2 regions of the Rahnella sp. CFA14(1/10) genome follow, and region 1 is predicted to be linked to the other one. Evidence: predicted binding sites of a transcription regulator. Region 1 holds the regulator's gene; the other holds the start of a gene.
What was found. The regulator LexA, encoded in region 1, represses DNA repair genes until DNA is damaged. The targets are predictions, from matches to a motif close to TNCTGTATGTACATACAGNA.
Positions count from the first base shown of each region.

Region 1 (12,716 bases):
CCTGCGGATGTGGCTGACTGGCTGATGGAAATGGGATCCATGACCCGCCGGTTTGAAAAACAGGGTGTGACCGTCACCGTGAAACCGCAAAACGAATGTTTTGTCAGCCGCGAAGAACTGGGTGAAAGCGAGGCGCAGCAGTTGCCGGAAAGCGCCCGTTACTGGATCCGGGAAATCGTATTGTTTGGTGACGCACAACCGTGGCTGCTGGGGCGCACGGTCATTCCTGAAGAAACACTGACCGGGCCAGATCTGGCGCTGGTCGATTTAGGGACTGTGCCGCTGGGCCGCTACCTGTTCAGTGGCAATAATCTGTCCCGTGATTATATCCATCTGGGTCAATTACACAGTGAGCAGGGCGAGTTATGGGCACGCCGTTCCCGCCTGCGCTTGTCTGACAAGCCGCTGTTGTTGACCGAAATTTTCCTACCGGACTCACCGGTTCATCGTCCGCAAAGCCAGGCGGAGCAGGAATGAGTCAGACTAACCAAGCAGGAGAACAAAGAGTGTCAGGAAGTATGACTCAGGGCACATGGCGTGATTACTGCCGCCTGATGCGTATTGATAAGCCGATCGGCTCATTGTTGCTGTTGTGGCCAACGTTATGGGCGCTGTGGGTAGCCGGTGGCGGAATGCCCTCTGCGAAGATTTTGCTGGTCTTCGTGCTGGGCGTGTTTTTCATGCGTGCCGCCGGTTGCGTAGTGAATGACTACGCCGATCGCAAATTTGATGGTCATGTAAAACGTACCGCTCAACGGCCATTGCCGAGCGGGGCGATCACTGGCAAGCAGGCGAAAATATTATTCGTCGGACTGGTGCTGGTGTCATTCCTGCTGGTTCTGCTGCTTAACCGCATGACCATTTTACTGTCTCTGGCCGGACTGGCGCTGGCATGGATTTACCCATTCATGAAGCGCGTCAGTCATCTGCCTCAGGTCGTTTTAGGCGCAGCGTTTGGCTGGGCTATCCCGATGGCTTATGCGGCGGTGAGCGAAAGTGTGCCGCTCAGTTGCTGGTTAATGTTCGTGGCAAATATCTGCTGGACGGTGGCTTACGATACGCAATACGCGATGGTCGATCGTGACGATGATGTGAAGATCGGCGTGAAATCGACAGCGATTCTGTTTGGTCGTTTTGACACGCTGATCATCGGCCTGCTGCAACTGGCAACGCTGGTGCTGATGGGCATTGTCGGCCATCTTTCCCAGCTCGGTGCACCGTTTTACTGGTCGCTGCTGCTGGCTGCTGCGCTGTTTGTACATCAGCAGAAGCTGATTGCCAAACGTGAACGTGATGCCTGTTTCCTGGCTTTCCGCCAGAACAATTATGTCGGGCTGGTGCTGTTCCTCGGCATTCTGATGAGCCTGTCAGGGTTCACGTTGTAAATATTCCTGAACTGATTCAACGCCCATAAAAAAACGCCCGGCCTCCGTAAAGAGTCCGGGCGTTTTTATGCAGCCAGCACTGGCTGGCGCTAATGGCGGTTAATGATTGGTATCGCGCACATCCAGCTTCGGCTCCGCCGGAGGGGCAGTCGGTTGCGGCAAATCAGACGGCATACCCGCACTCTCAATGGTCAGCTTGATGTCTGATGTCATCAGATCACTGAGCATGAGATAAATTTCACGTGTTTGTTCCTGAATGGCATCACCGCTGTCACTGATATAGCCTTCAGCGCGAAGTGTACCGACCAGCGTCGAGAAAACGGCTTTATCGAAGAATTCAGGGGCATTGATACCGTGCAGTACGGACAAACGCTGCGCCATAATCCGGCTCTCTTTCTCCAGCGCACCACGGTTGATACTTGGGTTATTGGTGAGCAGGGAGAAGGTAATCGCGTAGCGTTGCAGCGTTTCACGTACACCGGCCGCCAGCAGTTGCAGGGTACGGATCCGCGCCGGATTAAGGGTCAGTTCATCATCTTCAAGATGAATGATTTGCTGACGTGCCAGTTCCAGCGTCAAAACATCCAATACCTGTGGCAGCTCAGTCGTCTCGAAATGCATAAACAATTCGGCTTTGAGCATCGGATAAATCAGTTCGACCTGACGCAGTAATTCCGCGCGGCTGACCTGACGGTGATGCATCACAATGCTTGAAATCAGCGACGGCAACACCAGCATATGATGGATGTTGTTGCGGTAGTACGTCATCAGAACGGCCTGTTCGCGCGGCAGTACGATGATGTCGCCAATGTTGTCTTTCTCAACCTGGAACTTGTTCATGTTCAGCGCGTGATCGAGCAACTGATCGGCAGTCAGATCCGGCACCGTTGAATCCGCGTTGTAAGGTACGTTACGCAGTAATTGCAGGTAGCAGTCTATTTGCTCGGTCAGTTGTTCACGGGTCAGTGAACGCTGGCGTGAGGCCAGCAGCGCGGTACAACACAAGTTCATGGCATTGGCTGCTGCTGAATTGTTGATACGCACCATGATCTGTTCTGCTAAATCCTGTACCGTTGGCGTCAGCCAGCTCGGACGTTGTGCTTCGATCGGGTCGATGGCTTCACGCCAGGTCGGCACATTCTGGTTCAGGTAAGTGGTCAGATGCAGCGGTTCACCAAAGTTCACATAACCCTGGCCGAGATTGCGCAGCTTGCGCAAGCCGTTAAGCATTTGCGTCAGGCTTTCTTTCTCTTTAGTCGCACCGCGCAATTCTTTGGCATAGGTGCCCACTTCCATGACGTGCTCATAACCGATGTAAATTGGCACCAGCGTAATCGGGCGTGAACCGCCTCGCAGCATGGCCTGAATGGTCATGGCCAGCGTACCGGTTTTCGGCTCCAGCAGGCGTCCGGTTCGCGAACGTCCCCCTTCCACAAAGTATTCCACCGAATAACCACGGCTGAATAGTTCGCCCAGATATTCACGGAACACCGTTGAATAGAGCTTGTTGCCTTTGAAGGTTCGACGAATAAAGAACGCGCCCAGACGGCGGAAAATCGGGCCAGCTGGCCAGAAATTCAGGTTGATGCCAGCGGCAATATGCGGCGGTACCAGCCCCTGATGATAGAGCACGTAAGACAGAAGCAGATAGTCCATGTGGCTGCGGTGGCAGGGCACATACACAATTTCCTGACCGTCCAGCGCCAGCTGGCGTACACGCTCAGCATTATTAACATTGATGCCTTTGTACAAACGGTTCCACGTCCAGCTCAGTACGCGATCAGAGAGGCGCACGGCTTCATAAGAGAAGTCAGCGGCAATCTCTTCCATCAGGGCGATGGCATTTTGCTGGGCTTTTTCGTGGGAAATTTTCTTGCTGCGGGCTTCGTCTTCAATCGCTTTTTCAATGGCTTTTGAGGACAGCAATTTGTTGAACAAGTCCTGACGTGCCGGAAGACGTGGGCCAACGGCGGCCAGACGTTGACGGGAGAAGTGCATCCGCGCCACACGTGCCAGCTTTTGAGCAATGGTTTTATCTGTGCCGTGTTCCGTCGCCATATAACGCAGGGAAACGGTATTGGAGAAGCGGACAAAACTGTCCCGCCCCAGCCAAAGCACAGCGAAGAATTTCTGGATGCCGTTCAGTACGCGCAGATGTGGCGTGTCATCCTGACCTTCACGGCCCGGTGCCCGACCAAACATCACCGACACCGGCAACATCTGAATGTCTAAATCCGGGTTATTGCGGTGCAAATCAAGGTAGTCGTGGAACAGCTTTACGGATTCCTGCTTCGGCGTGTAATAAGAGAATACGCGCGGACCTTCAGCAATAAAGACATGGCTTGGCAGCAGGGTTCCGTCAATTTCCAGCGGAATAAGGGGATCAGGCAGATTCTGTGCCAGACATTGCGCACGCAACGTCAGCAAATCGGCTTTGGAATTATAGGGCAATACATACAAAATCGGCCGCGTCGGGTCTAAATGCAACTCGGTAACCGGATCTGAAGGTATGACCTTGCTCTTTACCAGCAATGAGAGCGGTAAATTCAATAATGTGTAATAAAGTCTACGCCAACCTGACATAAAAACGTGAAGCCTCTTGTTAGCCATTTCGCCGCAAGGATACCAGAAAGCTCAGATGAGATCTGTGGTGATGCAATACCCTTCTTATTTCAAGCCGCAGGGGTGTTGGCTTAAGACGTTCACCCGAATCACTTACTCATGTAAGCTCATCAGGATTCACTTCTTTACCGCCTTTCTGCACCCCGACTATTTGGGGTATAAAGTGCGGCAAATTCTCTAAGGATCAGTAAAAGAAATGGCTAACCAAGTCACTGGATTTACCCGAATTTATAAAGCAGCTGGCTATTCCTGGAAAGGGCTGAAAGCGGCATGGCAAAATGAAGCGGCCTTTCGCCAGGAAGCCAGCGTCGCTATTCCGTTAATTTTGTTATCTTTTTGGTTTGATGTCAGCCCCGTAGAACGCATTCTGCTGGTGGGATCCGTTGTTTTGGTCTGTGTCACTGAACTGCTCAACAGCGCGGTAGAATGCGCGATAGACCGTATCGGATCTGAGTTTCACGTACTTTCAGGTCGTGCAAAAGATATCGGCTCGGCTGCCGTACTTCTGACCATCATATTGGCGTTTTTTGTCTGGGTCAGCATCTTTTGGCCACGATGGTTCTGATTTGGAATCTGCATTCCAGGAATCAACGTTATGCCCTGTTTTTATTCAATCTTAGGTTTTCATTGATCGTTTAGCTGTATATACTCACAGCAAGACTGTATAAACAACCAGGGGGCGGAATGAAAGCTTTAACGACCAGACAACAAGAGGTCTACGACCTTATTCGCGATCATATCTCCACCACCGGTATGCCACCCACCCGCGCAGAGATTGCATCACGTCTGGGGTTCCGTTCCCCCAATGCGGCGGAAGAGCATCTCAAAGCGCTGGCGCGTAAGGGTGTTATTGAGATTGTTTCCGGCGCATCACGTGGCATTCGTTTGCTGATGGAAGAAGAAGAGGGTTTACCGCTGATCGGCCGGGTTGCTGCCGGTGAGCCGTTGCTGGCCCAGCAACATATTGAAGGACACTATCAGGTCGATCCGGCCATGTTTAAGCCGAGTGCCGATTTCCTGCTGCGTGTCAGCGGTATGTCGATGCGTGATATCGGTATTCTTGATGGCGATCTGCTGGCTGTACATAAAACGCAAGACGTGCGTAATGGACAGGTTGTTGTGGCCCGTATAGATGATGAAGTCACCGTGAAACGTCTGAAAAAACAGGGCAGTGTGGTGCAGTTATTGCCTGAAAACAGCGATTTCCAGCCGATCGTGGTTGATTTACGTGAGCAGAATTTCAGCATTGAAGGGCTGGCCGTAGGCGTCATCCGCAACGGTGACTGGATCTGACCTTCGTACTTCGGGCTGCAGATGCGTTGGCTGCGTGCGTTCACCCGAATCACTGACTCCTGTCAGCTCATCGGGATTTTTTTACTTGCCGCCTTCCTGCAACTCGAATGACTCGGTCAGATATTACTGGGTCAAATTCTTGATCCCAATGGTCATATTGTTGATTTGCGGGTTCGTTAGCCGCCTCTGACATACCGCTAAGCTTTAACGTTTCATCTTGTCGCCCCTTCCGGGGCGATGTCACTTACAGGCATAACCTGAACCTCCGGCATGAGATTCTCTATGCAACATCATTCCCCGCGACAAACACTCAAAAACACCTTTTTAAGCCCCGCTGATAAGGCGCTCTGGAGGCTGGCATTGCCGATGATTTTTTCAAATATCACGGTGCCTCTTCTCGGGCTTGTGGATACGGCGGTGATCGGTCATCTCGACAGCCCGGATTATCTCGGCGGAGTGGCTGTGGGTTCGATGATCACGACTTTCCTCTTTATGCTCTTACTTTTTTTACGGATGAGTACCACCGGCATGACCGCTCAGGCGCTGGGCGCGAATGATAACCGGTTGCTGGCGCGCGCTTTCGTACAACCCTTTCTGCTGGCCGTATTGTCTGGTCTCACCATAGTGTTGTTCCGGCACCCCCTGATGGAACAGGCGTTTCATATCGTCGGGGGCAGCCAACCGGTGCTTGAACAGGCGAGGCTGTTTATCGAAATTCGCTGGTTCAGTGCCCCGGCTTCACTGGCGAATCTGGTGATCCTTGGCTGGCTGTTGGGCATTCAGTATGTTCGCGGGCCGGTGATTTTGCTGATTGCCGGGAATCTGCTGAATATCATTCTGGATCTGTGGCTGGTGATGGGGCTGGGCTGGAATGTGCGTGGTGCTGCCATGGCGACGGCAAGTTCCGAGTATTTCACGCTATTTATCGGGCTGTACTTTGTCTGGCGGGTAATGAAGCAACGGGGTATAACCGGCGCACAAATCACCTCGGCCTGGCGTGGTAACCTGCGCCGTCTGCTGGGGCTTAACCGCGACATTATGTTGCGTTCACTTCTGCTTCAGCTTTGCTTTGCCTCACTGACCGTTCTCGGCGCACGGCTTGGCAGCCACATCGTGGCGGTGAATGCGGTGCTGATGAACCTGCTGACCTTCACCGCTTTTGCGCTGGACGGTTTTGCCTATGCTATCGAAGCGCATTCCGGTGAAGCATTCGGTGCCCGGAATCGCCAGAAATTGCTGGATGTCTGGCATGCCGCGTGCCGTCAGGCCGGGCTGGTTGCCCTGATTTTTGCCCTGATTTATGCGCTTGCAGGCGGGGCGATCATTGATGCGCTGACGTCACTACCTGAGTTACGCGAACTGGCGGACCATTATCTGGGCTGGCAAATCATCCTGCCGCTGGTAGCTGTCTGGTGTTATTTACTGGATGGCATGTTTATCGGTGCCACGCGCGGGCGGGATATGCGTAACAGTATGGTCGTGGCGGCGATAGGATACGGGCTGACGCTTTTCAGCTTACCGCTGTTGGGCAACCATGCCTTGTGGCTGGCATTGACGGTTTTCCTGGGGATGCGGGGATTATCCCTTGGCTGGATTTGGTGCCGTTACTGGCGGCACGACACCTGGTTTTCGCTTCATGCGGAATGATTTGTATGCTTTTCAAAGGAATAAACCCCGCCCTGGCGTTATTTCCTGCTTTGGATTAATCCTAATAACGGGTTTTATCTCTGTTTCAGGAGGATTAATCGAGATTCTCTACTAACCTTTGAAGTGTTAAGGACGAACTGCAAGCCAGAAATGCAGTTCACAAAACCCAAGGTAACAGGAGATATTATTATGAATAAGGATCAAGCCGACGGTAACTGGAAACAGTTCAAAGGGAAAGTGAAAGAACAATGGGGTAAATTGACTGATGATGACCTGACAGTGGTTGAAGGTAAACGTGATCAGTTAGTGGGTAAAATTCAGGAGCGCTATGGCTATCAGAAAGATCAGGCCGAGAAAGAGCTCAATGAATGGGAAACCAAAAATAAATATCACTGGTAACATGCGACTCCCCCTCGCATATCAGTGACGTATCCTGAAAAATGCTGCTCCTACCCGGAACAATTCAGGATACGGGTACACGGAAGTACCCAACCTTTGCATTTCACCTTCCCGCAGTCTTTCAGTTCCTCTTCCGTAACACCTTCATCTCTCAGCGTTTTTTCACCACTATACTGTGGTCGTGATCACACCGGTCATGGCTGTCACAGGTTTCCACTACTTTACATTCTGCACATAATCCATGCGCTTCCACCACAGAATGGCGAAGATCAAAACCGGATTCCATTGCCAGTTTTGCCAGGCGTTCTTCAATGCCATCGGTGGTTTTTTCGGTGACCAGCCCACAGCGGTCACAGATAAACAGCGCAGAAGTATGGCTTGGCTCTTCAAAATGATGGCAGAGAACATAACTATTTGCAGATTCAACGCGGTGAATAAACCCCTGTTCCAGCAGAAAATCCAGCGCCCGGTAAACCGTTGGCGGTTTCGCCTGAGGTTCGCTCACACGCAACAGATCCAGCAAATCATAGGCGCTGATCGCACCGGGTTGTTGCGTCATCAGACGCAGTACTTCCAGCCGCTGCGGGGTCAGGCGAACATTGCGCTGCTGGCAAAGCTCTTCAGCTTGTGAAAGTAATTTTTCCGGGTTATTCAGGGTCATGGCAACGGTCTCTGAGCGCAGATTGGAATAAAGAGGCCACATCATGCGACCCGTGATGATTTTACCATGCTTGCACCAAAACGACGAATTATGCGCCATTCAACCTGCCATCGCGTCCAGCGCCTTTTCCACATACAGATATCCGATACCCATAATCTGCTGCTCCCGGCTCAGTATTCCCGGTGCAATATGCGTCGCCTGAGTTTTGACGTGATCGATACGATCAAAGGGATTGAGGCCGCTTTGTCCGCAGACGGTTTTCAGCCAGGCATCGCCAAAACCACAACTGCGGCCATAAAGATAAATGTGATTGATATTCAGAATGTTGAGAAAGTTATACAGACTCAGCCCCAGCGCGCGGGCACCTTCCATAACCTGCTCGCAAATGGCACTTTCACCCCGATGATAGCGGTCGATCAGTTCCTGTGTTGAAGGCGTTCTCCTTGCCGGATCCGCAGGCTCAAGCTGACGGGCCTTTTTCTTTAATGCTGACAATGAGGCCAGCGTTTCGAGGCAACCATATCGTCCGCAGGCGCACCGGTCGCCTTGGGGATCAATGATGGTATGGCCGATTTGTCCGCTGCCAAACAGATTACCGCGATAAATTTGCTGGTTAATCACGAAGGAAGAACCGATGCCGTAATCGACATTAATTACACAAAAATCCTGATGATAATTAATGCCTTGCCATTTCTCCGCCAGCGCCAGCATGATGCAGTCATTGTCCATCAGGATGTCAGTTTGCAACTTTTCTTCCAGAAGATACTTAATCTCAATTTCACCGGTCCAGGGTGCCTGCGGCATCCGCTGTGATACGCCGGTAGTCGGATTAACCTGCCCGTGGATCGCCAGTGCCAGCCGGATTTTCAGTCCGGGATAGCTTTTTTTGTACTGATGAAAGCAGGCTTCGATTTGCGTCAGCAGTGCATCCGGCGTTCTGACCGAAATCTCCGTCATTTGATAGTCACTCAGCGGTAAAACGAGTCTGCTGACCAGAATACTTTCGATGCGGTAAGGCGTGATATTCAGGCACAGCACGGCGCTGCCGTCGGTGGCTATCTGGTAACTTCCGCCGCCCAGCCCGCGCGAGTGTAAATTGACCGGACTGTGGATGATTAAGCCATCATTTTGCAGATCGTCGAGGATCTTACTGACGGCCGGGATCGACAGACGGGAAAGCCTGGCCAGCGTGGATTTACTGGCATTTTTCTCGCGATATAGCAACGTCATCAGCACCTGCTTATTGAACTGACGCAGCCGCAGATTATTCAATCCGGTTACCGACATTTACTAAACCCCGTTTACTGAATTGCGTGACCGTAGCAAATCCTCCCTGTCAGTACGCTGCGTAGAATCTCGAAATTGATATTTCGATCCAGCGCACTGAGGGGAAATCATGAGCACAGCGGTAAAAGTCTGGCAGGAAGCGATCGAGCTCCCGACCTGGCTGACAGGAAAACAGGACACGCACCCGATGTTTCTGGCACACCGGGTTTATCAGGGGTCTTCCGGTGCGGTATATCCGTACGGCGTGACGGATACGCTGACCGGTGAGAAGGTTATGAAAACCTATCAGGCGCTGTATCTGGAAAATGATTTTCTTAAAATCATGCTGCTACCGGAGCTGGGTGGTCGTGTCCACCGTGCCTGGGACAAAATAAAACAGCGTGATTTTGTCTATTACAACGAAGTGGTGAAACCCGCGCTGGTCGGTTTACTGGGGCCGTGGATTTCCGGGGGTATCGAATTTAACTGGCCGCAGCATCACCGTCCGACCACTTTTATGCCGGTGGATTTCACTCTTCAGGCACACGATAACGGTGCTCAAACCGTGTGGATGGGCGAAGTGGAACCGATGCGCGGCTTGCAGGTAATGACCGGTTTCACCCTTTATCCCGATAAAGCGCTGCTGGAAATCAGCGCCAAAATTTACAACGGCAATCCGACGCCGCGCCATTTCCTGTGGTGGGCTAATCCGGCAGTTACCGGCGGTGATGGCCATCAGAGCGTATTTCCGCCGGATGTCACCGCCGTTTTCGATCACGGTAAACGGGACGTTTCTTCCTTCCCGATAGCCACCGGCACCTATTATAAGGTGGATTACTCGGCGGGCGTGGATATCTCGCGCTATAAAAACATTCCCGTTCCGACGTCCTACATGGCCGACAAATCTGACTATGACTTCGTGGGCGCGTATGACCACGAACAGCAGGGCGGATTACTGCACATCGCTGACCATCATGTATCGCCGGGTAAAAAGCAGTGGACGTGGGGGAACTGCGATTTCGGTCGTGCGTGGGATCGTAATCTGACCGATAACAACGGGCCTTATATTGAGCTGATGACCGGCGTATTCACCGATAATCAGCCGGATTTCACCTGGCTGGATGCATTTGAGGAGAAGTGTTTCGTTCAGAACTTCCTGCCTTACAGTGCCCTGGGTACGGTGCAGAATGCCTCCGGGCAGGCGGTGATTAAACTTGAGCGTCACGGGCCAAAACTGGCGTGGGGCATTTATGCGGTCAGTCCGTTGCAAGGCGCGAAAATCAGGATCAGTTCTGAAGATGGCACGCAAATTCTGCTGGAAAAGGACATGACTTTGCAGCCTGGAGACGTGGTTCAGGGCGAACTGAGTGGCGAATTCCCATCGCGCCTTCAGCTGCGCTTGCTGAATGAACAGGGGCAAGAGCTGTTGTCCTATCTGGAACATCAGGCCAGTGAGACGCCGTTACCGTCGCCTGCCAGCGCGCCCTTGCCCGCGCAGGACATCACTTCTGCAGATGAGGCCTGGTTTATCGGTCAGCATCTTGAGCAATACAACCATGCCAGTCAGGGGGCTGTGAATTATTACCGGCGTGGTGTGGAACTGGATGCGCTGGATTATCGCTGCAATCTGGCGCTGGCAACACTCAGCTACAATCAGGCTAATTTTACTCAGGCCCTGGCTTTTGCTGATGTGGCGCTGAGCCGGGCACACAGACTGAATAAGAATCCGCAATGCGGGCTGGCGAGTCTCGTTCGTGCGAACGCGCTTGAGGAGACCGGTGATTTTGACGCGGCTTTTGACAGCTATTACCGCGCCGTCTGGAGCGGCAACGCTAAATCCGGGGGCTACTTCGGGCTGACACGGATAGCCATCCGCCGTGAGCAGTATCCGCAGGCGCTGAGTTTCTGTGAGCAGGGGTTGGCGACGCAGGCGAATCATTACGGCCTGATCGGACTGAAAGCCACGCTGCTGTGTCTGCTAGGTCAGGACGCCGAGACGTATATCGAAGCACATTTAACACGTTACCCGCTGCATTACCTTCTGCACTTCCTGCGTTATCACCTTTCGCCTGATGCGAAATCGGCAGCGCAATTGCGCGATGTCACCGGCCGGCGTGGCGAAAACGCCATGAATATCGCCATTCAGCTGACCGGTTGCGGACTGGATGCACTGGCACTCGAAGCGCTGGACGTGCTGAAAAGTCAGGAAACGTTACCGCTGTATTTGCAAGCGTCCCTGCAAAAAGAAGGGCGCGAGGCATTGTGTCTGGCAGCGCGAAATGCTTTCCCGCAGCATGTTCGTTTCCCGCAATGGCTGGCGGAAGTTCGCATGCTTGAGGCTTTCCCTGATGACGCATTTGCCTTGCATTTACTGGCGTCTTTCCATTACAGCAAAGGTAATACACAAACGGCGGTGGCCTGCTGGCAGCGTTGTCTGGTGCTGGAACCGGACTTTGCGGATGCATGGCGCGGACTGGGAATTGATGCGTGGAACCGTCAGCAAGATAGTGCAAAAGCGCACCACTGTCTGGAAGAGGCGTGCCGTTTACAGCCACAGGATGCGCGGCTGTTATTTGAATCTGATCTGCTTAATCGCCTGACCGGCGTTGCGCCGCAAATCCGTCTGGCGCGGTTGGAAAAAGTGTTGTCCGTCGCCACACAGCGTGACGATCTGATCGCTGAACTTCTCAGTTTATATAACCAGTGCGGACAGTTACAGGCAGCACGGGCGCTGCTGGCTGACCGGAAATTCCATCCATGGGAAGGCGGTGAAGGGCGCATCACCGGTCAGTATCTGCTGAATAAACAGTTGCTGGCGTTTGAATATCTCAGTGCAGGAGATGTGATTGCCGCGCAGGCGCAGCTGTTATCCGCGCTGGAATATCCGCAAAACCTCAGCGAAGGACGGCTGGTCGGGCAAACGGATAACGATATCTGCTTCTGGCTGGGTATTTGTGCGCAAAAACTTCAGCAGCATAAACAGGCGCAGACTTGGTTTGAGCGTGCGGCGGCGGGTGACAAAGGGATTGGCGAGCGGCGCTATTACAATGATCAGCCGGTAGATTATTTGTTCTATCAGGGTATGGCACTGCGCAAACTTAATGATATAGAGCAAAGCCGTCAGGTCTTCAGGCACATGCTGGAATGGGCGGAGAGCACAGCGGACCAGCCTGTTCAGGCTGATTTCTTCGCGGTGTCATTGCCGGATTTAGTCGTGCTTACCAGCGATCGTCAGAAAGAGCATCGCATTCATTGTCTGCTGGTGAAAGCGCTGGCCCTGCGTGGTCTGGAAAACGAGGCTTACGCTGATGTGTTGCAGCAAATCTTTGCGCTGGATCCTTCCTGTGCCAAAGCACATCTCTTTTCACAATTACCGGATTGCTGAGTGAAGGGGAAGAGAAAAATGGCTCTGTATTCTCTGGAAAATCATCGGCTTGCATTGA
Region 1 is NZ_SEWS01000010.1:24,628-37,343, forward strand. Features, by position in the region: gene ubiC (chorismate lyase) at 1-477, shown strand, start outside; gene ubiA (4-hydroxybenzoate octaprenyltransferase) at 519-1,385, shown strand; gene plsB (glycerol-3-phosphate 1-O-acyltransferase PlsB) at 1,485-3,968, opposite strand; gene EVX52_RS19330 (diacylglycerol kinase) at 4,204-4,572, shown strand; gene lexA (transcriptional repressor LexA) at 4,692-5,300, shown strand; gene dinF (MATE family efflux transporter DinF) at 5,583-6,947, shown strand; gene EVX52_RS19345 (CsbD family protein) at 7,137-7,346, shown strand; gene zur (zinc uptake transcriptional repressor Zur) at 7,498-8,007, opposite strand; gene EVX52_RS19355 (ROK family transcriptional regulator) at 8,107-9,294, opposite strand; gene EVX52_RS19360 (DUF5107 domain-containing protein) at 9,404-12,658, shown strand; gene EVX52_RS19365 (aldose 1-epimerase) at 12,677-12,716, shown strand, end outside.

Region 2 (12,716 bases), on a different contig from region 1:
GCAGCCTGACCATTCCGACAGCCCCGGCGAGAAAAAGAAACGCGAGCAAGATCATCTCAGAGGGAAATTAAAACATTTTGTAAAACTTTGACACACAATCGTCATTCCTGAATAATAGAGAGTGAACAACGTTGTGTCTGAGGAGAGAAGAATGAAAATCTGTCATGCGCTGGTCGCATTAGCGAGTCTCAGCCTGATGGTGTCAGCTTCGGCGACCTCCCTTAAATTATCCCCTGATGTCGATGTTCTGGTGATTGATGGCAAACAGATGTCAGGCGCAATCCTTAAAGGCGCGGACAGCCTGGAACTGGATGGCGGTCAGCATCAGATTCTGTTTCAGGTCAGCAAAAATGTCAGTTCCGTCGCTCAACAGGTGCCGGTAACCTACCATTCGCCTGCGCTTATCGTCACTTTCAATGCTAAACGTAATCGTTCCGTTTCTTTCGTGTTGCCAAAACTGAGCAACGACAGTGAAACGGCACAATTTAGCCAGCAGATGAATTATCAGCTCGTTGATGAACAAGGCCGTCAGATACCCACGCAACGTGACATCCTCAATAGGTTTAATCCCGGACATTCCGCAGACGCTGAAAAATTGATGATAACCTACAATTTGTCGGGCGCACGTGCAGCAGTTCCCTCATTCGCCAAAGGTATTACAGAGAAAAAAACGGCGTTATCCACCGACGCAACGTCTCAAATTTCTCTCGTTTATCTTCATCCGTTGTGGACACGTCTGGCCGCGAATGCAGGCTTTGAGCGGTTGTTATTCTGGTTAAGACTACCGGATAATCAGGAACGGGCGTCATAACGTAATCTGCATCACGCATTCCCTCTTCTTCACGCCGAATTATCCCGCCTGAGCTATGCAGTAAAACGGAGTTTCAGTATTCTGTGATCCACTTTTACTTTCGCGTTGAAGGGAATTAGATGGAATACACTACCCGCACGATTGCAAAACAAAAACATATTGCTCTGGTGGCGCATGACCACTGCAAAAGCACCCTGCTGAAATGGGTTGATAAAAACGTTGCGGAACTTTCGCAGCATATTCTCTATGCCACCGGCACGACCGGCAATCTGGTTCAGCGTAATACGGGGATTGATGTCAAAAGCATGCTGAGCGGCCCGATGGGCGGCGATCAACAAGTAGGTGCGCTGATTGCCGAAGGCAAAATTGATATGCTGATTTTCCTCTGGGATCCACTCAATGCTGTTCCGCATGATCCGGATGTGAAAGCCCTGCTGCGCCTGGCGACCGTGTGGAATATTCCGGTGGCAACCAATCTGTCCACGGCTGACTTCCTGATCCAGTCCCCGCTGTTCCGGTCTGAAGTCGATATCACTATTCCAGATTATCAGCGTTATCTGTGGTCACGCCTGAAAGAATAACGCTTCAGGTGGCTGATTTTTTCGTTAAAAAACCCGGCAATGGCCGGGTTTTTCTGTATATGAATTACGGTTTTCGCTGGACCGGCACGCCGATATCTTCGAGCTGTTCGACAAAAACAGAAGGACGTTCTTTATCCTGCAGTAACCAGACCTGATGCTTAGCACGCGTCATCGCCACATACAATAAACGCCGCTCCTCTGCATCCGGGAAATTTTCAGGTTCAGGCAATAATACCTCTTCCAGTAAAGATTCTCGTGCGGGCGCTGGGAAACCGTCATTGCCTTCGTGCAATCCGACGATAATGACGTATTCAGCCTGTTGTCCTTTACTGGCGTGAATCGTCATAAAATCAAGATTAAGCTTTGGCCAGCGGGTCGCGGCTTTCTCCAGAATTTGCGGGCGAAGATGATGATAACGCGCCAGCACCAGAATCTGTTCATCGGCGGTGACATAACCGCTGAGTTTATCCAGCAATTTCTCCATCTGATCCTCAGGCAGGATCACGACATTCTTCTTGTTGCCTTTGGTCAGACTGTTCAGCGGCTTCTTCAGCTGATTAGGGTTTTGCTGCACAAACTTATTGGCGATTTCACCGATGCGATCATTGAACCGGTAAGTGGTGTCCAGCGCACATTGCGCTCCTTCACCAAAATTGTCCGCAAACGCCGTGGTCAGCGTCAGTTCAGCACCGCTGAAACGGTAAATCGCCTGCCAGTCGTCCCCCACGGCAAACAAACTGGTACGCTTGTTAAGTTTACGCAAGGCAGAGAGCAGCAGAGCACGTTGAGGAGATATGTCCTGGAATTCATCAACCAGAATATGCTTCCACGGACTGACAAAACGCCCTTTATCCAGAATATTGACCGCCTGATGGATAAGCCCCGAAAAATCCACTGCGCCCTCTTCTTTCAGCGCGGTTTTCCAGGCTTTCATCAGCGGCGCCATCAGGCGAATGCGCCTGGTGAACAGGTCTTTGACTTCCTCTGGTGCGCTTTCGATCATTTCAGCCTGACTGCCACCGTGCATACGCATCAGGCTCAGCCAGCGCTCAAGGCGACTTGCGAGACGCTCCGCCAGAGATTTATTTTTCCAGTAATCACCGTCAGGAACCGTCCACTGCAGTTCATCGGTCATCCATTGCCGCCAGCCGCTGGCCTGCACTTTTTTCTCTGCGCACTGCTGTTGCCATGTCTTAATCAGTAAGCTACGCCGGGCTTTCGGGTCGGTTTCAAGTTTACTGATTTTGGGCGTTTTCTTACTTCCTTCCTGGATAATCTGCAAAGCAAGCGCATGGAACGTCTTCGCCTTGATGCCTTCAGTATGCAGACGCTCTTTAATACGCCCGTTCATTTCATCCGCCGCCTGACGACCGAAAGCCAACAATAAAATTTGTTCAGGCTGCGCTTCCTGACGGCGCAACAACCAGCCAGCACGCGCTACCAGCACCGACGTTTTACCACTGCCCGCCCCGGCCAGTACCAGCACCGCATCTTCACCGTTCACCACTGCGCGGCACTGGCTGTCATTGAGCGGCGACACTTCAACGGTATCAAAAAAGTCACGGTTATCAGCAATCACTCTGTCCGTCCATGCCAGATTACGCTGGTCGACACTGCGTTTACCCTGCTCAAGCCAGCGCAGACAGATCTGATAGTCTTCCCGACAGTTATCAAATTCAGTAAGACGTTCAACAGGCACCGGAATGGCAGAAAATGCTTCAGCAATGTCTTTTTGCACATCAGCCAGGTCAACACGTTTGAACCATTTGTCTTGCTGTTCAATCTGCGTAATTTTTTTAACCTGCTCGTGCAATACCCCGGCGCTGACCTCGCTCATCTCAAGGCTCCAGGTTTGCCATATATTGAGAAGGTAATGATAAAACCGCTGTGTTTCCTGCCATTCAGTGCCGTGTAACCGGACCACTTTCTGCTCCGGTAATTCAAATTCGAGCTCTCCCCAGACGATGCCGCGTTTGCAACGGATGCGGATAAGCTGGTTAAAAGGGATCAGGTAATGATGCTTATCGCCGCTGACTTCCACGCCTGCATTAAGCAGTCGCACCCGGTTATAAGGATGCTGTGCCAGATGTTTCCCGAATGAGGTCGATTTCAATTCCATATCATCACACCGTGTTCTCTCTTTAATTCCTGATATCTTACATGCAAGCGCATTTAAGAGTTTACCTTTGATAAGCGCAGGCGATCCATACTGCAAAACAGAGTAGAATAAGAGGTGTGTTTACATTAAGTGAACATGAAATTTATCAGTTTTTTAATTTCTGCAGGAAGAGTTGCCATGCGTACTGTGCTCAATATTCTTAACTTTTTTTTAGGTGGTTTTTTCACCACGCTTTCATGGCTGCTTGCTACGCTGGTCAGTATTGTGCTGATTTTTACCCTGCCACTGACCCGATCTTGCTGGGAAATCACCCGTCTTTCATTGCTGCCCTTTGGCAATGAAGCCGTGCATGTCGATGAACTGTATCCGGAAAAACGTAACGTGTTGCTGTCCGGCGGGGGTACCCTGTTGAATATCTTCTGGTTTATATTTTTCGGCTGGTGGTTATGCGTGTCGCATATCGTTGTCGGTATTGCGCAATGTATCAGCATAATTGGTATTCCGGTGGGCATTGCAAACTTTAAAATCGCTGCCATTGCACTCTGGCCGGTAGGACGCCGGGTCGTTTCCGTCGAACTGGCAAAACAGGTTCGTGAAGCGAATTCAAGCCGTCTGAGAGAAAACGGACGCATCCGCTGATTGTGATGTTTCATCATTTTTGAATTTTAAGGTGGGGTTTTTTCGTGCTTTCTATTGCACCGGGTTTACGGCGTTATGCCTATAACAGCAATGTTCTTTATCACATCAGGATTTTCATTGCGTTGACTGGCGCTGCAGCATTGCCGTGGTGGTTGGGTCAGATCACGCTGACAATTCCCCTGACACTCGGCGTGGTTGCAGCGGCTCTTGCCGACCTTGATGATCGTCTCGCCGGCCGTCTGCGCAATTTGCTGATTACCCTTATCTGTTTTTTCATTGCCTCAGCATCAATAGAATTACTTTTCCCTTATCCATGGCTTTTTGCACCAGGGTTGATGATTTCAACCTGTGGATTCATCCTGCTGGGCGCACTGGGTCAGCGGTATGCCACCATTGCCTTCGGCGCGTTACTGATCGCCATTTATACGATGCTCGGTACCAGCATGTATCATATTTGGTATCAGCAACCGCTGATCCTGCTTGCAGGTGCCATCTGGTATAACCTGCTGACGCTGGCTGGCCATATTATTTTCCCCATCCGCCCGTTACAGGATCAGATTTCGCGTTGTTTCACGCAACTGGCGGCTTATCTTGAAGCCAAAGCCACTCTGTTTGATCCCGATCAGGAAGATAACAACCAGCAACTTGTTGAGCTGGCTATGGCCAACGGTCAGCTGGTCTCCACACTAAATCAAACGAAAAATACGCTACAGACCCGGCTGAAGGGTGATCGCGGGCAGAAAGGAACGCGCCGGACATTACATTATTATTTCGTGGTTCAGGATATTCATGAGCGTGCCAGTTCGTCTCACGTGCAATACCTCAAGCTCAGTGAACAATTCCACCACAGTGATATTCTGTTCCGCTTTCAGCGCCTGATGAGCATGCAGGCACGGGCCTGTTTACAACTGTCGCAATGTATTCTTTATCGCCAGCAATATACCCATAACAGCCAGTTTGAACGGGCGTTTTCACGGCTGGAAGAAGCACTCAAACGTCTGGAGTCTCACAACGAACACCGTGAGACGTTGCAGGCGCTGCGCCATCTTTTACGTAATCTGCATGCAATTGACGCGCAACTGGCAAATATCGAATCGGAGCAGTCTCTGCCTGAAAACCAGACCGGTAAAAGCCCGTTTGCGGAAGACCGTCTGACGGGCCTTGACGATATCTGGCTACGCATTTCCCGCCATTTCACACCGCAGTCAGTGTTATTCCGCCATGCAATCCGTATGTCTGTGGTGCTCTTTGTGGGATATGTTTTCATTCAGGTCAGCGGCTTAAATCACGGCTATTGGATTTTGCTCACCAGCCTTTTTGTCTGTCAGCCAAACTACAGTGCGACCCGCCGGAGATTAGCGCTGAGAATAATCGGCACGCTGGCCGGCATTGCACTCGGGATCCCTATCCTCTATTTCGTTCCCTCCGTTGACGGGCAAATGATTCTGATCGTCATCAGCGGATTATTGTTCTTTGCGTTCCGCACAGTGCAGTACGCGCAGGCCACGATGTTCATCACCCTTTTGGTGTTGTTATGCTTTAATTTGCTGGGCGAAGGATTTGAAATCGCTATCCCGCGAATTATCGATACATTGATTGGTTGCGGTATCGCCTGGGCGGCAGTGACCTTTATATGGCCCGACTGGAAATTCAGACAACTGGATAAGGTGGTCAGCAAAACGTTCGATGCTAACTGCCGTTACCTTGATGCCATTCTGGTGCAATACCATCAGGGGAAAGACAACAGTCTCGACTACCGTCTGGCTCGTCGTGATGCGCATAATTGCGATGCCGAACTGGCATCTGTTGTCTCGAATATGAGTTCTGAGAGGAATAACGATCCGGCGACCCTCGAAGCGGCGTTTCGCCTGTTATGTCTTAATCATACGATGCTAAGTTACATTTCAGCGCTAGGGGCCCATCGCGAGAAACTCAATGATGCGGAAACCCTGAGGTTGCTGGATGATGCAGTATGCTGTGTTGACGGGGCCTTGCATCATCTGCCTTCTGAAGCAGAACGCATTCAAAATGCGCTCGGACAACTGACTGCACGTATTCAGTTACGAACCACTGATATCGACAGTAAAGAGCAACTCGTGCTTCAGCAAATTGGATTACTGGTGGCTCATTTGCCTGAACTCACCAGTCTTAATACTAAAATCCTGCCGGTACAGAATCAGCTCTAGCTGCAGACAACGTAAGCAAATTTAGTGAATCGCCCTTGATAGCTGCTCTTGGTGATGGTTAAACCAGTGAGTTAATAACTCCCTGGATGCCATCGGCAAGGCGGCTTCATGAAAGCCCAAAATTGCCCCTTCCAATGCCATCAGTAAGTTAATCCCGAGATTCTTTTTTTTAATGGCACACAGTTTGAGATAGGTATGGCAGGCCCCCTGTAACCGCAAATCCCCCGAGTTTTCAATGCCGACTTGCCAGAGCATCCTTTCCAGCGCCAGCGAGAGATTGGGTAAATCTTTCAGGCGGGCGGCTTCGCTGTTTTTTTTCAACTCGATATCCCGCAGCATGCCTTGCAACGATAATCTGCCCAGCTCGCATAGCGCCTGAGGGTCACTCCATTGCCGGGCATTCACTTTGAAATAACGCAGCTGCACATCCATGCCCCGCTTGCGGTAGATCAGCCTCTCCATCTTCTTGCGGCAAAAATGCACTTCAGTTTCGCCGGTCGCTCGCAGATAGAGTTCACCATCAGAGACAAGGGCGAACATGACGCGGTCAGCGGACAAGCTCATCCCTCCAAACTGGGTGCGGGAACGAATATTGCCCAATGGGGCAAAAATTTCCAGACACTCAATCACTTTTTTTTTTTGATTTGTTTATCATTGCGTTATCCTTTTCACGTTAATTCCTTGCTTCCATTTTGAGTTACCAAAACAGCTAAAAGCAAAATACGCAATCTTATGTACCGCAACAAACATAAAATGTCGTTACAGCCCGTTGCCTTCAAAATTTGCGAGATATCTTGGAAAAATTGGGTTGATCTTTGCTCACCGCCAGAGTACTGTACATGCATACAGTAACTCACTGGGATACATCCTTATGCGAACTCAACACCGTACAAATCATCATTTTAGTCAGCTTGCTTTGCCCGTCACTCCGTCACAGGTAAATACGTCTGCATCTCTGAATAATGGTCTGATCACTGAGTTCGTCTATAGTGCGAGCCAACCAGCTTTTGCACAGTTACTGCTGCCCTTACTGCAACACTTAGGTATGCAGTCCCGCTGGTTGTTATGGCTCACACCTCAGCAAAAACTGAGCCGCCATTGGTTAACGCAGTCTGGCCTGCCGGTGGATAAAATGGTGCAAGTCAATCAAATTACGGCAATGTCGACGGTAGATGCGATGGAGAAAGCATTGCAGACGGGAAACTACAGTGTCGTGTTGGGATGGCTTCCGGATTTGAATGATGCTGAGAGGGAAAGGTTGCAAATTGCAGCCCGTCAGGGAGGGGCTTATGGCTTCATAATGAAACCCACAAATGAGCAGAATTCACCTTGTGGACATCATTCGACAGTAAAAATTCACTCTTCCGTATACCATTAGTTCAAAATAGGAATCTTCCTATGAAAATAATGCGGAACTTAGTGATTTGTGCTGAATAATGGCGGCAAGCCAGTAAAAACGGGCTTCCAGAATGCAGATAATTGCCAGAATTTGTCAGTAAATTGCCAAAGCCGTTAAGAAATATGTCCGTTTTTCCCTTTTTTTCCACGGTGTTAACACATCAAGCTTGTAAGTTTCGCGCCACGTTGTAGACTTTACAACGCCAAGGTTGCTCGATAATGCCAACGTAAAGTGGCAAGTTCTGAAATGAAGCAATAATCTTGGCGTAAGGATTTTAACCAAGGGCTTAAAAAGCTTAAAGCTCAATTGCCTATTTGGATGATAACGAGGCGCAAAATGAAAAAGACAGCTATCGCATTAGCAGTGGCACTGGCAGGTTTCGCTACCGTAGCGCAAGCCGCCCCTAAAGATAACACCTGGTATACCGGTGGTAAATTGGGCTGGTCCCAATACCATGACACTGGTTTCGCAAATGCTTACAACGGTATCGGCAACGGCCCTACCCACGATAGCCAACTGGGTGCAGGTGCGTTCTTGGGTTACCAAGCAAACCAATACCTGGGCTTTGAAATGGGATATGACTGGCTTGGCCGTATGCCTTACAAAGGCAGCGTAAATAACGGCGCGTTCAAAGCACAAGGCGTTCAGCTGGCTGCTAAACTGAGCTACCCGCTGACTGACGATCTGGACCTGTACACCCGTCTGGGTGGTATGGTTTGGCGTGCAGACGCTAATGGTAACTTCAACAACGGTGCTAATGGTCGCGTAAGTGATCATGACACAGGTGTTTCTCCATTGGCAGCCGTGGGCCTTGAATACGCAGTAACCAAAAACTGGGCTACCCGTCTGGATTACCAGTGGGTTAACAACATTGGTGACGCGGCTACCGTTGGTGCACGTCCTGATAACGCAATGCTGTCTGTTGGTGTTTCTTACCGTTTCGGTCAAGATGAAGCAGCTGCTCCAGTTGTTGCTCCAGCACCAGCTCCGGCTCCAGTTGTAGAGACTAAGAAATTCACTCTGAAATCTGACGTTCTCTTCAACTTCAACAAAGCGACTCTGAAACCAGAAGGCCAACAGGCTCTGGATCAGCTGTACAGCCAGTTGAGCTCCATCGATCCTAAAGACGGTTCTGTTATCGTTCTGGGTTACACCGACCGTATCGGTTCAGAACAATACAACCAGAAACTGTCTGAGCAACGTGCTCAGAGCGTAGTAGATTACCTGGTATCTAAAGGTATCCCTGCTAACAAGATCTCTGCACAAGGCCAGGGTAAATCTAACCCGGTTACTGGTTCTACCTGTGACACCGTTAAAGGCCGTGCTGCTCTGATCGACTGCCTGGCACCAGACCGTCGTGTAGAAATCGAAGTTAAAGGCTACAAAGATACTGTTACTCAGCCACAGGCTTAATAACACTCTTTAGCTTTACTACAGATACTGAAAACCCCGCTTTGGCGGGGTTTTTTTATGTCTTCAGTCAGGCAAAACAGATGACTCACTGAGGCACGAAACCAAATTTATCCGAAATCTTTCTTGCCAAGGATTTGTTCTAAATCTTCTTTCAGTGAAGACATCTGATTCGCATATTTCTCTTTACGCTCAGCATCTTCAAGAAGCTGAATGATAGTGTCAGAAAGTGTTGCACCACGGCGTTGCGCCAGTCCCGCTAAACGCTGCCAGACGAGAAATTCTAAATCGATGGATTTTTTACGCGTGTGCTGATGCTCGGCATTGAAATGCCGCTTACGGCGGGCACGGATAGTTTGCTTAAGACGGTTTTCCAAAGCCGGGTGCATATTATTCACAATCCAGTCGGATACTTTGACCGGCTCGTTTTCCAGGCTGAGAAGTTGATTCACGGATTCCTGGGCAGCGCTGTTTTCCAAATGGCGGGTGATCCGCTCACCTTCGCGGTGTTTTTTCACCAGGTACTTCCATTTCCAACCGCTTTCGAGATTTTCCAGTTGCTGATATTTCATCGTGAACTCTTCGGTGACCACGTAACTTTACTAAGCATAACAGCTTTAATTCAATTTTCACCCCAAATAAAGACGCTTATTTTGATTGTTTTTTGCCCACCCGTACAGCAATGTGCACTAAGACCAATTCCGCTACGACTCTCATTGTATGCAGCCGGATTTATTCTTGTATAATCGCACTTTCCCTTTTTATAGAAAACAGCTAACACATTGACCAATAACCGACTTGACTGGCAGCTTTTACTGCCCGACTCCGCGCCTTACGAGGCAATCTTTGCAACGGCTGCCCAGTTAGCCCCTGTAGATTTCGCAGGAACTCAGCCTCGGCTGGAAAATGGTTTAACCCTGTTTTGTCACCCCCGCTCACGCCCGCGTTTTATGACGCTCAAGGCGCAGGAAAATCGCGAATACTTGTCACGTATTGCGCAGGTAGTCAGCGACTTAATGCCTGAAACGGCTGAAGTCACGGGTAACCGTTATCATATTGAAGGCAATAAGGTCACGCTGCTGGCAGCGAAATCTGCTGAAGATGCATTCGCAGCGAAATCGACCTGCCTGTATCGTGAATGGATCGAGCCTGAACAGCTGTTCGGGTGCGTACGTATTTATAAAGACCAGATCCAGCTTGAGCCGGGATTAGTACATCAGGTCAATGGCGGTGTGCTGGTGCTTTCCATCCGTACCCTCATTGCACAACCTCTGATGTGGTTACGTCTGAAACAGATGATCACCGAAGGTCAATATCATTGGGTCTCACCGGATGAGACCACACCTTTGCCTGTTACAGTTCCTCCGATGCCGTTGGATATCCGCCTGATTCTGGTTGGTGACCGTTTGTCGCTTGGCGATCTCAGTGAGATGGAGCCTGAGTTGGTGGATTCTGCTATTTATGGTGAATTCGAAGCCGACCTGCCGCTGACAGAAGAAAGCGATATGGAAACCTGGTGTGGTTATATCAATACACTGGCTGATGAGCTTGAGATCCCACGTCTGGCCGCCGATGCATGGCCCGAATTTCTGAAGATGGCTATTCGCCACAGCACCGATCAGGGCAGTCTGACCCTCGATCCGGTATGGCTGAATGCGCAGCTGAGCGAAGCGGCACTCTATAATGAAGATGAGTTGCTGAGCGTCAAGTCTCTTGAAGCGGCGTCCAATGCCCGTGCATGGCGTGAGAGTTATCTGCAGGAACGTATGCAGGATGAAATCGAGCTTGGACAAATTCGCATTGAAACAGAAGGTGAAGTTGTCGGACAGATTAACGGTCTGTCAGTGCTGGAATATCCGGGGCATCCACGTGCGCTGGGTGAACCTTCCCGAATTAGTTGTGTCGTACACACCGGCGACGGTGAATTTACCGACGTTGAACGTAAAGCCGAGTTAGGCGGTAATTTGCATGCTAAAGGCATGATGATTATGCAGGCCTTTCTGATTTCCGAGTTAGAACTCGACCAGCCTCTGCCCTTCTCCGCATCAATTGTCTTTGAACAATCCTACGGAGAAGTGGACGGCGACAGCGCTTCCCTTGCTGAACTGTGCGCACTCATCAGTGCGTTGTCGATGCAGCCGATCAGCCAGCAAATTGCGGTCACGGGCTCAGTCGATCAGTTTGGGAATGTGCAACCTATTGGTGGCGTAAACGAGAAGATCGAAGGTTTCTTCGAAGTTTGTCAGCGTCGCGGTTTGACCGGCAAGCAAGGGGTCATTCTGCCAACCAGCAACGTGCGCAACCTTTGTCTGCATCCGCAGGTTCTGGACGCCGTTCGCGAAGGCCAGTTTCACTTATGGGCAGTTGATAACGCAGCCGAAGCGCTGCCTATCCTGACCGGATTGATTTACACAAACGAAGAAGAAGCTGAAGAAGAGCGTCCGAGTCTGCTGGGATTAATTCAGCAGCGTATTGCGCTGGTAACATCGCAAGGCAGCCCGCGTTATCCGTGGCCTCTTCGCTGGTTGAACTGGTTCAACCGCAGCTGATCGGAGTTGTTCAGCTTACAGCTGTTCGCTAAACTTCGCCCTTCATCAAAATAAGGCTTACAGAGAACATGGTAGATAAACGCGATTCCTATACGAAAGAAGACCTCGTAGCTTCTGGCCGCAGTGAACTGTTCGGTGCTGGCGGCCCTCCATTACCATCAGGCAATATGCTGATGATGGATCGTATCGTAAAGATGCAAGAAGACGGCGGCACCCATGGCAAAGGCTATGTTGAAGCTGAATTAGATATCAACCCTGATCTGTGGTTCTTTGGTTGTCACTTTATCGGCGACCCGGTAATGCCGGGTTGTCTGGGTCTGGACGCCATGTGGCAGTTGGTCGGATTCTATCTGGGCTGGCTCGGTGGTGAAGGCAAAGGCCGCGCATTGGGTGTGGGTGAAGTTAAATTCACGGGTCAGGTTCTGCCAACGGCAAAACTGGTCACCTACCGCCTCAATTTCAAACGTGTTATCAACCGTAAACTGATCATGGGCGTCGCTGATGGTGAAGTGCTGGTTGACGGCGTTGTGATTTATACCGCAACTGACCTCAAAGTGGGTTTGTTCAAAGACGCTGCGGCTTTCTAAAAAGTCCGATACAACGTCTGAAGAAAGGGTGAGCCTCAGGGCTCGCCTTTTTTACGTCTGTCGCAAAGATGAAAAACCTTTATTTTTCGCAGAAACAAAAACCTCCGCGCGCAGCGGAGGTTATTCCTTATTCTGACAGGGGGAGCCGCTTAAGCGGTAACAGCCCTGTCCTCCATGGCTTGTCGCCAACCCCCGAGCCAATGTGATCGGGCATCTAACGATTGGTACGGACAAATCTCTTTTGAGCGCCCGCCAATACCTGCTTGATATCCACGTGATTGTGCCCGTTCCAGGCGATCGCGTTTTTGTCTCTTCATGCCTTGTATCCCTCATTATTCAGGTCAGGTGGAAAGAAAACAGTGGTCCGCTTCTGCGTCCACATCTAACAAATAGCTGCATTATGTAGGGAGGTCAATGCGCAAAATTCACGCCAAT
Region 2 is NZ_SEWS01000004.1:159,906-172,621, forward strand. Features, by position in the region: gene EVX52_RS09725 (DUF2057 family protein) at 152-811, shown strand; gene EVX52_RS09730 (methylglyoxal synthase) at 931-1,392, shown strand; gene helD (DNA helicase IV) at 1,457-3,511, opposite strand; gene EVX52_RS09740 (YccF domain-containing protein) at 3,689-4,150, shown strand; gene yccS (YccS family putative transporter) at 4,195-6,336, shown strand; gene EVX52_RS09750 (TfoX/Sxy family protein) at 6,358-6,900, opposite strand; gene sulA (SOS-induced cell division inhibitor SulA) at 7,208-7,714, shown strand; gene ompA (porin OmpA) at 8,072-9,148, shown strand; gene matP (macrodomain Ter protein MatP) at 9,256-9,717, opposite strand; gene EVX52_RS09770 (Lon protease family protein) at 9,928-11,694, shown strand; gene fabA (bifunctional 3-hydroxydecanoyl-ACP dehydratase/trans-2-decenoyl-ACP isomerase) at 11,763-12,281, shown strand; gene rmf (ribosome modulation factor) at 12,431-12,598, opposite strand.
Region 2: a site for LexA is predicted at 7,168-7,187, ahead of sulA (SOS-induced cell division inhibitor SulA). Genes of this name have one in related genera too.